One region of the Rahnella sp. AN3-3W3 genome, then DNA from elsewhere that is predicted to be linked to it. Evidence: predicted binding sites of a transcription regulator. Region 1 holds the regulator's gene; the other holds the start of a gene.
The links. Region 1 encodes PhoB, which activates phosphate uptake and scavenging genes when phosphate is short. Its sites were predicted from a motif close to CTGTCATAAAACTGNCNNAT; they were not measured.

Region 1 (7,528 bases):
ACAGCATTCAAAAATGGGAGCGGGATGAAACCAAACCCACCGGTGCTGCTCTGATCTTACTGATGCTGATCGAAGAAAAAGGTTTACAAATCATCTGCTAAAAGAAGCCACAGCGTGGGCTGTGGCTTCTTTTTATCCCTTCACATCGCTTTGGCTGGCCTGTTCCTGAGGAACAATCAGTTTCGGTGCCAGTGTAAATATAAAGCGGGTACCGACGCCGACTTCACTCATCACTTCAAGTTTTGCGTTGTGATGACTCAGGGCGTGTTTGACGATGGCCAGCCCCAGACCGCTGCCGCCCGTCTGGCGCGAACGCGCTTTATCGACACGGTAGAAACGTTCAGTCAGGCGCGGCAGGTGTTGCGGCGCAATACCCGGCCCGTTATCACTGATCTGGAACTGCGCGCCATGCGGCGTTTGTTGCCAGCTGACTTCTATCCGCGTCCCCGCCGGGGTGTGGTTGACGGCGTTGTACACCAGATTCGACACCGCGCTGCGTAACTGATCTTCATTGCCAAAGACCTTCAGTTTCTCGTTTACACGGAACACCACTTCGTGACGGCCACTGCTTAAGGATTGCACTTCGCGCTCCAGCATGCCGAGCATTACCGGAATATCGACTTTCTCGTGCATATCGATATTTGCTGACGCTTCGATTTTCGACAATGTCAGCAGCTGCTTGACCAGCCCGTCCATGCGCCGCGTCTGCTCCTGCATGGTGTCCAGCGCTTTGGTACGAAACGGCTCTTCCAGTTTGGCGTCTTCCATCATTTCCAGATATCCCTGCAATACAGTCAGCGGGGTTCTCAGTTCATGACTGACGTTAGCGAAGAAGTTACGACGTGCACCTTCGAGCTGACGCATCTGCGTAACATCACGCGCCACCATCAGCAATTGCCCTTCGGAATAAGGCATAACGCGAAACTCGACGTAATGCTCGTTATTGAGTTGCAGATTCAGGGCACGGCTGAAATCACGGGTCTGGATCCAGGTACGAAACTCGGGATAACGCAGCAGGTTAAAGATGTGTTGTCCGTTATCTTCCGGCCAGCGGAAACCGAGCAAATCTTGCGCCAGCCCGTTACACCAGAAAATATTGCCCTCTTCCGTCGTCAGTACCACCGCATCGGGTAATGATTCGGCACCACTGCGGAAACGTTTAATGAGCTGACCTAATTCGCGACGGCGACGGCGGTTACGCATCTGCATCTGGTTTAGCCCGTAAAACAAAGGCTCCCAGCTCCAGCGGCCATTCGGCGGGGTTATGCTGCGGTCAAGCCACAGCCAGTGAGAGAGTTTGAGCTGGTTGTAATAATTCCAGCCCAGCGCCGCCAGCAGCGACGCAAAGAGGAGCCAGCCGAAATGGCCGACGAAGATACCGAGGATTAACGCGGGCAGGCAAAAGAGAAAGAATTCACCGGCCAATCGTTTCCATGACAAACGTTCTAGCACACAGATTCTCCGCTGTGGGGACTCAATAACGCGTTGAAAAACGGTATCCGGTTCCACGAACAGTCTGGATCATTCTGTCATGTCCACTGGTTTCCAGCGCTTTACGTAAACGACGAATATGCACGTCTACCGTGCGATCTTCCACATAAACGTTAGTGCCCCAGACGTTATTGAGCAACTGTTCGCGGCTGTAAACACGTTCGGAGTGGGTCATAAAGAAGTGCAATAATTTAAATTCGGTCGGCCCCATATCGAGCGCCTGCTCGTTGGCCATCACACGGTGAGACGACGGATCCAGGCTTAAACCCTGCATGTCGATCACTTCTTCCACCGCCATTGGCGAGATGCGTCGCATCACGGCTTTAATGCGGGCAACCAATTCTTTTGGAGAAAACGGTTTGGTGATGTAATCATCGGCACCGACTTCCAGGCCGCGTACCCTGTCTTCTTCTTCACCGCGGGCGGTCAGCATCATCACCGGAATTTCGCGGGTCAGCGCTTCACGTTTGAGATGTTTGATAAACTGAATACCGGAACCGCCGGGTAACATCCAGTCGAGCAGGATAAGTTCAGGGTAAGGTTCTACCAGCTGGCCAACGGCTGAATCAAAATCTTCAGCTTCTACTGCCTGATAGCCATTCTGTTCCAGTACAAAACACACCATTTCACGGATTGGAGCTTCGTCTTCAACCACCAGTATACGTCTTGCCATCGTAGGTCCTGCCAATAGGTTAGCGATCTTTTATTTGATTGCGGGCGCCATTATGCGTCAGTTTTGTGACAGATTTATGAATAGAAAGGATGGTTCATTACAGTCAAATATGACAGAGACATTTCTTCTATTCAGCTGCCATCTCGCTGAAATTGGTCTGATTTATCGGGGACAGCGTCCCCCGCCGACGTTTATACTTTGCCCCATTGTCGTCATCCAGATCCATACGGGAGTCTCATGCGCCTGATCCACACGTCAGACTGGCACCTCGGCCAGTACTTTTTCACCAAAAGCCGCGCCGCCGAACATCAGGCATTTTTGCGCTGGCTGACTGGTCAGGTGCAGCAACATCAGGTAGATGTCGTGATTGTGGCAGGCGATATATTTGATACCGGTTCCCCGCCCAGCTATGCCCGCGAGCTTTACAACCGCTTCGTCGTCGAGTTGCAACAAACCGGCTGTCAGCTGATTGTACTGGCGGGGAATCACGATTCTGTCGCCACGCTCAATGAATCGCGAGAACTGCTTTCCTGCCTGAATACGCGGGTGATTGCGACCGTCGGCGAAAACCTCTCTGAACAGATTTTAGTGCTCAACCAGCGTGACGGGACACCGGGCGCGGTACTTTGCGCTATTCCGTTTTTACGTCCGCGGGATTTGCTCGCCAGTCAGGCGGGACAATCCGGCAGCGACAAACAGCTGGCATTGCAGGAAGCCATCGCCGCGCATTATGACGCGTTGTGGCAGGCCGCGCAGACCAAACGCGACGAACTCGGCGTTTCGCTACCGATCATTGCTACCGGCCATCTGACCACGGTTGGCGTCAGCACCTCCGATTCCGTGCGCGACATCTATATAGGCACACTCGATGCCTTCCCCGCGCAGGCGTTTCCGCCGGTCGATTACGTGGCACTTGGTCATATCCACCGCGCACAGTGCGTCGCCAAAACCGAACATATCCGTTACAGCGGTTCGCCGATTGCGCTGAGTTTTGATGAACTGAGTAAAGCCAAAAGTGTGTACTTACTGGACTTTGAGGGCGCGACGCTCAACGCCATCGACACGCTGGAGATTCCCGTTTTCCAGCCCATGCAGATAATCAAAGGCTCGCTGGCAGAAATCGAAAAACAACTGGCGCAGTTCGAAGGCGGCGATCCGGCCAAACCGGTGTGGCTGGATATTGAAGTCGCCACGCAGGATTATCTCAGTGATATTCAGCGCCGCATTCAGGCGCTGACGGCAGATTTGCCAGTAGAAGTGGTGCTTTTACGCCGCAGTAAAGAACAGCGTATCAACCGCATTGAGCAACAGGAAAAAGAGACACTCAGCGAACTGAGCGTCAGTGACGTCTTTGAAAGACGGCTGGCACTGGAACCGGATCCTGACGAACCACGTCAGGCGCGGATGCGCACGCTGTTTGCGCAGGTTGTTGAACAGGTCACCAGCGGTCAGAATGCGGAGGACAGCGCACAATGAAAATTCTCAGTTTGCGTTTAAAAAACCTGAACTCGCTGGAAGGCGAATGGAAAATTGATTTCACCGCTGAGCCTTTTGCCAGCAACGGATTGTTCGCCATCACCGGCCCGACCGGCGCGGGGAAAACCACCCTGCTCGATGCCATCTGTCTGGCGCTGTATCATCAGACGCCACGTCTGAACATCACGCCAAGCCAGAACGAGCTGATGACGCGCCACACCGCCGAATCGCTGGCCGAAGTGGAGTTTGAAGTCAAAGGCGTCGGTTATCGCGCGTTCTGGAGTCAGCGCCGCGCCAAAAACTCGCCGGACGGCAATCTGCAGGCACCGAAAGTAGAGCTGGCATTGCTGGCCGACGGCAAAATTCTGGCCGATAAAGTGCGCGATAAACTCGATGCCATCGCCACACTGACCGGGCTGGATTTCGGTCGCTTCACCAAATCCATGATGCTGTCTCAGGGGCAATTTGCCGCATTCCTGAATGCCGATGCCAATGACCGCGCCGAACTGCTGGAGGAACTGACCGGCACCGAAATTTACGGGCTGCTGTCTGAGCGAGTATTTGAGCAACATAAAGAAGCGCGGATAACGCTTGATGGTCTGCACCAGCGCATGGCCGGGATCGAACTGCTCAGCGAAGAACAGCGCCAGACGCTTGAAGCACAACTTGCTGAACTGAACGCGCAGGAAATCACGCTCAGTCAGCAGGCGCAACAGCGCCAGCAGGATCTGAACTGGCTGCAACAGTGGCAGCAGGTGCAGCAAAAACAGCAGCAATCTCAGCAAGAACTGACCGCCGCCGAGCAGGAAAATCTGGCCGCCGCGCCGCAGTTACAGCAACTGGCGCGCAGCGAACCGGCAGAAAAACTGCGTCCGTTGCTCAACGATCGCCAGCGTTGTCAGGATGAATCGCAACGTCTTCAGCAGCAACTGGCGCACCTGACGCAGCAGCAGGAACAGCAAATCGCGCAAATGACGCCGCTGAATCTGGCGGTGGAGCAGGCACAAACGTCACGTCAGAAACAGGCGGAAGAACAGCGTCAGACCCAAACGCTGATCGAAGAAAAAATCCTGCCGCTGGATGGCGAAATCACCCGTTTGCGTAAATCACTGACTGAAACACAGCAGTCTGTCACTGATGTGCAGAAACTTGTCAGTGAGCATAACGCGACGCTGGTGCAAATGACCGCCGAACGACAGAAGCTGGACGAAGAAAGCCGCCAGCATACGACCCGCCAGACCGCGCTGACCGGCGCACTTAACACTGCGCAACAGCGTCTGACTGAGCAGGAAAAACAGCACCCGCTGGCAGCATTGCAGAAACGACAATCCGAACTCACGCAGCTGCGTCCGGTGCGGCAACAGCTGTTTTCACTCGCTCAAATTTTCCCGCAGCTTAATCAGCGCGTGCAGCAACAGCAAAAAGATTTCCTACAGTATCAGACGCAACTGGCTGAAGAAGAACAGCGTCTGGCCACCATCCGCCTGCAATGTCAGAAACAGCTGGAGCATCTCAACGACGTTAAAGCACTGCATAAACAGGAAATGCTGATCGTCAGCCTCGAAGCCGAACGTGCGAATCTGCAAAGCGGCAAAGCCTGCCCGCTGTGCGGTTCCACATCGCATCCGGCGATTGAACATTATCAGGAGGTCAAACCTTCTGAAACGGCGCAGCGCGTCGAGAAAATGCAACTGGAGTTCGATGCGGTAAAAGCCAGCGGTATCGAACTGGCAACAAAAATTAAAAGTCTGAAAGAACAGCAAACGCGGCTGCAAATCCAGCTGGAGCAAGACCAGCAGCAACTGAATGCGCATACCGCAAACTGGCAACAGCTCAGCGCACCGCTGAACCTGACGTTTACGCTACATGACACCGCCGACATCACTCAATGGCTGACCGCCCGTGATGAAGAAGAACAACAATCGCAGGCGCTGATTAGCCAGCACGAACAGCTGGCCCGGGCGCTGCAACAGGCGAAAGATGCCCTGAATGACGCACTGAACGCGCAGCAGAAAGTGCAGCAGCAAAGCGCATTGCTGACCGAACGCGTTACCCGGCTGGAAGAGACGCAGGCGAAATCTCAGCAAGACGTCGAACGGCTGCAAAAGTTGTTTGCAGAAGGCGAAAAAAACCTTTCAGAACTGACTGCTCAACGCCTTGAACTGTTCGGCAACCGCCAGGTGGCGCAGGTTCGCGAGCACTTACATCAGCAACAACAGGCGGCAGAAAAAGCGGTCAGTGACGCGCAAACCGCATTGCAAAAAGCGCAGGAACAGCGCGATCAGCTGGCCGGGCAACTGGCGGGCACTCAACAGCAACAGTTGCAGGCCACAGAACAACTGACGCAGGCGGAGCAGGCGTGGCAACAGGCGCTGAGTGCCAGCGGATTTGCCGATGAAGCCGCGGTGAAACTGGCGCTGCTGGATGACGCACTTCGTCAGCAGCTTCAGCAACGCAAAGAAAATCTGCAACAACAACTGGCGCAGGCGCAGGCATTACTGGCGGATGCCGGTCAGCAGCTCGAAAAACATCGTCTTGCCCGCCCGGCTCATCTGAGTGAAACAGAAAGCGATCTTGACGTTCTGACAGCGCAGCAGGCAGAACTGACGCAACAGCTGAAAGCTTTACAGCAACGTCTGGGCGAAGTGAAAAACCAGCTGGAAAGTGACACATTACGCCACAGCGGACAACAGGCGCTGATAGCTCAGATTGCCCAGGCGCAGCTGACCTGCGATGACTGGGGTTATCTGAATCAGATGATTGGCTCCAGCGACGGCGCAAAATTCCGTAAATTCGCGCAGGGACTGACGCTCGACCATCTGGTGTATCTGGCGAACCTTCAGCTCGAAAAACTGCACGGGCGATATTTGTTGCAGCGCAAAACCAGCGATGCGCTGGAATTACAGGTGGTCGATACCTGGCAGGCGGACGCCGTGCGCGATACCCGCACCTTATCCGGCGGTGAAAGCTTCCTGGTCAGTCTGGCACTGGCGCTGGCGCTGTCTGATCTGGTCAGTGATAAAACCCGCATCGACTCGCTGTTTCTCGACGAAGGTTTTGGCACACTCGACGCCGATACGCTGGATACCGCGCTGGACGCTCTCGACAGCCTGAATGCCTCGGGCAAAACCATTGGCGTGATCAGCCATGTGGAAGCGATGAAAGACCGTATTCCGGTGCAAATCAAAGTGACTAAGGTGAACGGTCTGGGCGTCAGCCGCCTGAGCAGTGAATTTAAAGTCTGACAGATTATCCTGCGGAGCAACTGGCGGGTATATTGCTAGCCATCTGCTCCGCAATGGATCCTGATTGTGAGCAACTGCGCAAAATTCGCACCAGCGCAGTGCGCTCATTGTTTCCAACCCGCTGAATTCCCGCTTATTCCCTCCTGCTGACAAACTGGCACGCACTGTGCTTAACGTTATGTATACAAGTTGCAGTACAAGTTGCAGCGCCTGCATAACCGTTAAGGGAACCGCCCATGAATAACATCAAACCTGAAGTCGATAAAAAACGCCGCCAGCTGATGAAATGGCTCGCCATCACCGGCGGCGTCTCCACGCTTGGCGGTATGATCCCGACCTCGGTCTTTGCGGCTGATGACGATGAAATCCGCATTGGTTACTGGCCGATTGTCGGCGGTTTACCGTTATATGTGGCGCTGGAACAGGGCTTTTTTAAAGAAGCCGGACTGAATGTAAAAGGCGTTAAATTCGCCAGCGCACAGCAAATTGTCGAGGGGATGATTACCGGCAGGATCCACGGGTGCGCTAACGGCACGGCCACAGGCGCGCTGGGTCTGGGGGCTATCACCTCACCGGATTTGTTCAAAATCATCTGCTCGAATCCGTCCAATCATCAGCTGGTTCTGGATGAATTTCTGGTGCC
Region 2 (7,528 bases), on a different contig from region 1:
AATAACAAATCTATTACCTCATCCAGGCGGTTCTGCCGTGAAAGTGATGGGGGTTCTGATATCGCAGGGGCTGAGGCGGGGTGTCTCACTGATCAGACAGAATGCAAAGGGCGCAGTAAAGTGCCCTTTGCATTCGAATACATTCACCAAATCAATTATAAGAACTACTTTTATACGCTTTGGATATTTTGGTTATCCTTTTGAAATAATTTTGTTCCACTTTTAATGAGTAAATTCTTTCCCTTCCAGTAATTCTTGCATTAGCCTTAACTCGTCCTTGTAGATATACCGCAACTGATTTCCATCAGAATAAATATCCTGGGCTCCCATGAAAACCAGACATGGGAATGACTCTGGCGCAGATTCAGAAAGGGCGATGTCCAATTCTTCATCAGTGAGAATCGAGGTATTCATAGGGTTATGGTTAATATTCAAATAATCTTCCACGAACCATTTTTCAAATGTTGGTTTATCAGTCAGGACTTTCATTACACCTTCTTTTCAATAGCACGGTAACGGGTGTTATTAGGCATTCCTCTGGGATAAGACACAATAGAGGTTTTTCGAAGTCGTGCTTTGAATTTTTTATATCACCTGAACTAAGTACTTGATCAAAAGAAGAATAACTGAAAAATGAACAATAAATTTGACTATAATCTCATCAAAACGCTGGTGCTGGTGTATGAAACCCGAAGCATGAGTAAATCCGCGCAAGCATTAGGAATATCATCGCCCACGCTGACCTATGCATTAAATAAACTCAGGGATTATTACGATGATCCCTTATTCATCAAATCTGTTAAAGGACTAAAAGCCACGCCGCTGGCTAACCAGCTTTATCCCTCCTTTAAAAATATTGATGAAGAAATATCCCATTCTTTGATGGTAAGTACTGAGGATCCCCCTGAAATTTCTAACGTTATTATCAGAACCAATACGATGATTGAATATTATTTGATTGATAAGTTATTAAAAAATAAAAAGTTTCCCAAGGAGTTAAATTTTACCTTTAATAACCGTATCATGCTGGAAGACCAGCGAAGTACCGCACTGGTATCAAGAGAAGTCGACATCGATATCGGCTCAGCCATCAGGCATAACCACTCGTTCATTTCAACAAAGATTGCTCAGTCACGGATCGTGGGTTTGTGTCGGAAAGGACATCCCCGTATAAAAAACCAATTGAGCGACAAGCAGTGGATGGCAGAAGAGCATATCGTTCTCAGCTCTGCCGAAACCAGCGCTTACCTTCCTGAGAAGCTGTACGGATTGTCTCATCAGAGGAATATCCGTTACAGATCTAACTCGCTGATTAATATGCTTTACTGTATTGAAAAAAGTGATGCTGTGATGTTCTTTCCGGCATTCCTGCTCAAGCACATCCCCGTACACTTAAACGTGCGCAATGTCGAAATCCCCTGGATGGAGGAAGATACTATTGATATTTATGCTTATATTCACAGTAAGGCGAAAAATGACGAGAGACTGGAATGGATTATCCATTTGCTGAAGGATAGAAAATAAATTATGACGGAGTCTGCTGTAAAATATCTTATAGCCTGGAGGCACCACTCGTAAAACTGGACATCAAAAAATCCGATCAATAATGAGCAATTCAGTTTACTAAAAACAATTTTCATTTAACTACATACAATTCTGGAGTGGAGCTTTTAAATTTTTGGCAGCTATTATGGTGTAATCATATATTCACTTCCAATAGGGTGAATTCAAACCTCCCTCAATTTATTAGAAGATTAATATGATTACAATTGAAAGAAGCATTCTCAGAAAAGGCCACATCGGTTTTAAAGTTGCTGCATACCAGCAGCTTGATCATATGCGTACGCTGCACTCATCCTTTCAGAGGGAAGCTGACTGGGCCGGATTTTACGTGGCCAAAACTAAAAATGTGGCGGCGGGATATCGTGTTGATTACCAGCATCCCTACGGGCATACGGTCACGCTTATCCATGATATGAAAGTGCTTATATGTAAAGGACCGGAACTGGAGAACTCAAGTATTACCGGTTTTGCTAAAGCCAGAATGATTATAGATGCCCTGCCAGAGGACATGAAAACATCTGTCATGAAACTGAACAGCCCCTTAATTCCCGCGCTGGGGAGGCTGGGATTTTGTTATCAGGGCCCTCATGATGATGAGGGTGGAATTGAAATCATCATCCCGAACAGGCTGATTGCGTTTGTGGCAATGCATGAGAAAATTGATTTTGGCGTTAACAAATACTTTTAATAAGACGAAAAAATGAGGAGCAGCTGGGAAAATTCTCCGACTGCTCAGATATCCATTTAGGGCTGATTCACTGCGAACGACCGCGCCACCAAATCTTGCGCACACGCCCACGCCGAACTCCAGGCCCACTGGAAGTTATACCCGCCGAGCCAGCCGGTCACATCCACCACTTCGCCGATGAAATACAAACCGGGGACTTTCGCCGCCGCCATCGTTTTAGATGACAACTCTTTGGTATCGACACCGCCGAGTGTCACTTCTGCCGTGCGGTAACCTTCGGTGCCATTCGGCTGCACCTGCCAGTTTTGCAGCTGTTCCACCAGTGCGGCCTGTTGCGGCACGTTAAGCTGTTTGAGCGTCACATCCGGAAGCTGTCCCAGCGTTTGCAAGCATTCGACCAGACGCTTCGGCAACTGCATCGCCAGCGTATTCTTCAGGCTCTGATTCGGATGCTCCTGACGCTGCGTATTCAAAAACGCCGCCAGATCGACATCAGGAAGTAAGTTAACACTTACAAACTCACCAGGCTGCCAGTAGCTTGAAAGCTGTAAAACAGCCGGACCGGAAAGGCCACGGTGAGTAAACAGAATACTTTCGCGGAATACGGTACCGTCTTCGGCGGTCAGCACCGCAGGAACGGAAACGCCGGAAAGCGTCTGTAAATGTTCGAGAAGCGGCTTATGCAGGGTAAACGGCACCAGACCAGCACGGGTCGGCAACACTTTCAGGCCAAACTGCTCCGCCAGACGATAACCAAACGGCGAAGCGCCGAGTCCCGGCATGGAAAGTCCGCCGCTGGCAACAACAAGTGAGTGAGTGCTCACAGTTGAGCCGTTCACGTTGATAACAAAGCCTTCTTCCGTTTTCTGAACGTCGGTGATTTCACTTCTCAGACGCACATCAACGTTACCCGCTTCGCACTCTTTATCAAGCATCGCCACAATCTGCTGCGCGGAGTCATCACAGAAAAGCTGGCCGAGGGTTTTCTCATGCCAGGCGATATTGTAACGGTTGACCATATCGATGAAATCCCACTGGGTGTAACGCGCCAGTGCAGATTTACAGAAATGCGGATTTTCAGAAAGATAAGCCGCCGGCTCGGCGTAAAGGTTCGTGAAGTTGCAGCGTCCGCCGCCCGACATCAGGATTTTACGTCCGGTTTTTTTGCCATTATCCAGCAGCAGAACCCGGCAGCCACCCTGTCCGGCCTGTGCCGCACAGAACATACCTGCAGCACCTGCACCAATGACGACCACATCAACCTGTTCCACTTTTGGCCTCTCTTTATGAATATTCGACTACGTTTTAGATAGGGTTTCCCCTTCTGAGCGGGCGTGCTGCCCACTGAGTGGCGCGAATTGTAAGGGACAGGCGCGTCTTAAACCAGTCAGACAGCTTGCTTTCTGAACGTCGTAAGTAAATGTTTCAAGCGACAAAGGAGGAATAAGATTTTGATAAATAAAAATTTAATTGAAACCGACGCGATTATTGAACTGTTTTTAGTCAAAAAAATGTCATATTTTCCTTTTCCCCTCACCCTGTTCTCGCAGATAATGCGCGGCGTTCATGACCACTAACTGGCGTAACAATTATGCTGCATCTATTTGCCGGGTTGGATATTCATACCGGTTCGTTGTTGATTCTCGCGTTACTGTTTGTTCTGTTCTACGAAGCGATTAACGGCTTCCATGATACGGCCAACGCAGTAGCAACCGTCATCTATACCCGGGCAATGCGTTCGCAATTAGCGGTCGTGATGGCAGGGGTATTTAACTTCTTTGGCGTTCTGCTGGGTGGTTTGAGCGTGGCCTATGCCATCGTCCATTTACTCCCAACCGATCTGCTGCTCAATGTAGGTTCCGCACATGGTCTTGCCATGGTGTTCTCTATGTTACTGGCGGCGATCATCTGGAACCTCGGCACCTGGTATTTTGGTTTGCCGGCGTCCAGTTCCCATACCCTTATCGGCGCCATCATTGGCGTAGGGCTGACCAATGCATTAATGACCCACACTTCCGTGGTCGATGCATTAAACATCCCTAAAATGATTGGTATTTTTGCTTCGCTGATTATCTCTCCGCTGGTCGGGATGATTATCGCCGGTACCATGATTTTCCTGCTGCGCCGTTACTGGAGTGGCAATAAGAAACATGCCCGTATCCACCTGACACCGGCGGAACGTGAGAAGAAAGACGGCAAGAAAAAGCCGCCATTCTGGACACGTACCGGTCTGATTCTGTCGGCTATCGGCGTGAGTTTCTCTCACGGCGCTAACGATGGTCAGAAGGGTATCGGTCTGATCATGCTGGTGCTGATTGGTGTGGCGCCAGCGGGTTTTGTGGTGAATATGAACGCGACCGGTTACGACATTACCCGTACCCGCGACGCCGTGACTCACCTCGGCCAGTATTACCAGCAACATGTTGATGCCGTGCCGCACGTGGTTGCACAGACCCCAATGGTGCCTGCACCGGACGTCAATATCGCACCGACCGATGAGCCTAAAGTGTTCCACTGCGACAGCAGCCACGCACTTGACGCTATCGGCCGCGCGCAAACACTGCTGACCAATCTTCAGTCTTACAGCGACCTGGCACCGGAAGAACGCAGCCATATGCGCCGTCTGCTGATGTGTGTTTCTGATACTGCGGATAAAGTGGCCAAGCTGCCGGAAACCTCTCCTGCGGATAAACGCTTCCTCGGCGAGCTGAAAACAGACATTCTGCAAACCGTTGAATACGCACCAATCTGGATCATCATTGCTGTCGCTTTGGCGCTGGCACTGGGTACCATGATTGGCTGGAAACGCGTGGCGACCACCATCGGTGAGAAGATTGGTAAGAAAGGCATGACGTACGCACAAGGCTTGTCTGCACAGCTGACCGCGGCCGTTTCTATCGGCGTTGCCAGCTATACGGGTATGCCGGTTTCCACCACACACGTGCTGTCTTCTGCGGTGGCAGGGACCATGATTGTGGATGGCGGCGGTGTGCAGTCGAAGACCGTGAAGAACATTGCAATGGCGTGGATCTTAACCCTGCCAGTGTCGATTGTCCTTTCCGGCGTGCTGTACTGGCTTGCGCTGAAGCTGATCTGATAGCTTTCTGAACGGCATTAAAAAGGCGACCCTGCTCAGCACGGTCGCCTTTTTTGTTTCCTTTTCCACACATCCTCCCTAATTCATAACCAAAGTAACTGGAGTTGCAGCAAGGCAGCAAGCGAGAGAATCCCGATGCGCTGACACAAGTCAGTGATTCGGGTGAACGAGAGCCGCTAACGCCGCTGCAGCTTCAAGTACGAAGGGTATGCTAATACCAGATCAGCATCGCTAACATACTGATTAAAATTAATCCGACCAGTGCAGTTGTCAGCATAAACTGACCGCGGACCCGTTCACAACGGCGGATAAACTCAGGATCGTGATGTTCAACATAGCGCTGAGCATAAATGTAACGCACCAGTCTTATTTGTTTGCTGGGCTGACCGTGCGACGTGAAGAATCCCCCGCCATCAACGTACTGATACAGCAGCGGATCGCACCCCCGCAGTACCACCAGCAATGCGCGCAAAGAAGAGTAATAGCGCAGCATATTCACGACACACACAAAACATAAAGCCCAAAACAGCGCAACGGGACTGATCATGATTCCCCCTCAAGGCGAACTGACACCGCGCAATGCACCGGTAAAATAGCGGCGCATACCCGACGTTTCGCCCTGCCTTTCCGCAATTTCACACCCCCGGGCAAACTGCGCCCGCCCTCTTTTCGTACCACAGAAGATTGCCAAAGCAGGAGAAGCCTGCATTATTGAGTGTAGGAAACGAATCCCGAACTGTTCATATTATTTCTATCTATAGATGCCCGGATTTCGAAATGGGATCTGTATGCTTGATTTCTCTGACCATTTTGGCGCTATACTGAAGTCATGACATTCGCATGATGCTGATATTGCTATTAACCGACTTATGGAAGGAGTTTTCTTATGGCTTACAAACACATACTGATTGCTGTTGACCTCTCACCTGAGAGCAAAGTTTTAGTCGAGAAAGCGGTTTCCATGGCGCGTCCGTATAACGCCAAGGTGTCCCTGATCCACGTTGATGTGAACTATTCAGACCTGTACACCGGTCTTATCGACGTCAATCTGGGCGACATGCAGAAACGTATTTCCGAAGAGACGCACCACGCGCTGAACGAACTGTCGCAAAACGCCGGTTACCCGATTTCAGAAACCCTGAGCGGCAGCGGTGATTTAGCGCAGGTGCTGGTGGATGCCATCAATAAATATGGCGTGGATTTAGTGCTGTGCGGCCATCACCAGGATTTCTGGAGCAAACTGATGTCGTCCGCGCGCCAGCTGATCAACACCGTTCACATCGACATGTTGATCGTGCCTTTGCGCGATGAGGAAGAAGAAGCGTAAGACGTATTATTGCGTTAACGCTGACATAAAAATGCCCGCAGGTGAAAACCGGCGGGCATTTTTTTATGAGATTTTAACGTGGAATTCTGGTCAATCCCTGAGCAAAAGCGTATTTTGTATATACAGAACGTTTTCATATCTGCATAAAATCAATATCTGTCTGTTTATTAAACATAATAAATTAAAATGTCAGGTATATACGGATGAAGTTTTTCATACAGGATGTATCATGAAAATCCAGTTTTCAGCGGCAGTGAAAGAGAAATTGTTCGTAAAGCACAGTGTTGTGGAGAAAGAGGTCTTCGAATGTTTTGCTAACCGTGAGGGTAATTACCTTAAGGATACCCGAGAGAAGCACCTGACGACGCCGCCCACCTTGTGGTTTATTGCTGAAACGAACAGAGGCCGTACACTTAAAATTTGCTTTGTGCCACCCTATAACGGGCTCCCGGTTCAGCTAAAATCAGCTTTCGAGCCTAACGAAATTGAAAGGCGAATTTACGCCAGTAAAGGTGCTCTTTGAAAATCGGCAGTCACGCTCCAAATTTAGAGGAAGACATTATGACGACCCGCCAGGATGCTCAGGATAATGCAGAAATGTGGGATAACCGCGAACTGGGTGCATCCGAAGAACACGCAGAAGCGGTTTCCCCGTCTGAGGCCGCTGAGTACGATGACATGATGGAACTTCAGGCAATTTCAATCAGGCTGCAAAAGTCGCTGCTCAATAACCTGAAAACTATCGCGGCACATCACCAGATTGGTTACCAGCCGATGGTCAGGGATTTGCTCACGCGCTTTGCAGAAGCTGAAATGAAAAAAATCCTAATTGAGCAGTTAAACAAGATCGACG

Region 2: the regulator PhoB is predicted to act here: its motif matches at 3,752-3,771, upstream of pitA (inorganic phosphate transporter PitA).

Annotation. Positions count from the first base shown of each region.
Region 1 covers NZ_JYDG01000013.1:4,406-11,933, reverse strand. The annotation lists gene UC15_RS05345 (DNA-binding transcriptional regulator) at 1-101, shown strand, start outside; gene phoR (phosphate regulon sensor histidine kinase PhoR) at 133-1,452, opposite strand; gene phoB (phosphate response regulator transcription factor PhoB) at 1,475-2,164, opposite strand; gene sbcD (exonuclease subunit SbcD) at 2,402-3,640, shown strand; gene sbcC (exonuclease subunit SbcC) at 3,637-6,885, shown strand; gene UC15_RS05320 (ABC transporter substrate-binding protein) at 7,122-7,528, shown strand, end outside.
Region 2 covers NZ_JYDG01000022.1:7,478-15,005, forward strand. The annotation lists gene UC15_RS08405 (hypothetical protein) at 223-489, opposite strand; gene UC15_RS08410 (LysR family transcriptional regulator) at 634-1,524, shown strand; gene UC15_RS08415 (hypothetical protein) at 1,760-2,251, shown strand; gene UC15_RS08420 (NAD(P)/FAD-dependent oxidoreductase) at 2,308-3,522, opposite strand; gene pitA (inorganic phosphate transporter PitA) at 3,843-5,348, shown strand; gene uspB (universal stress protein UspB) at 5,560-5,895, opposite strand; gene uspA (universal stress protein UspA) at 6,235-6,675, shown strand; gene UC15_RS08440 (ADP-ribosyl-(dinitrogen reductase) hydrolase) at 6,905-7,198, shown strand; gene UC15_RS08445 (hypothetical protein) at 7,237-7,528, shown strand, end outside.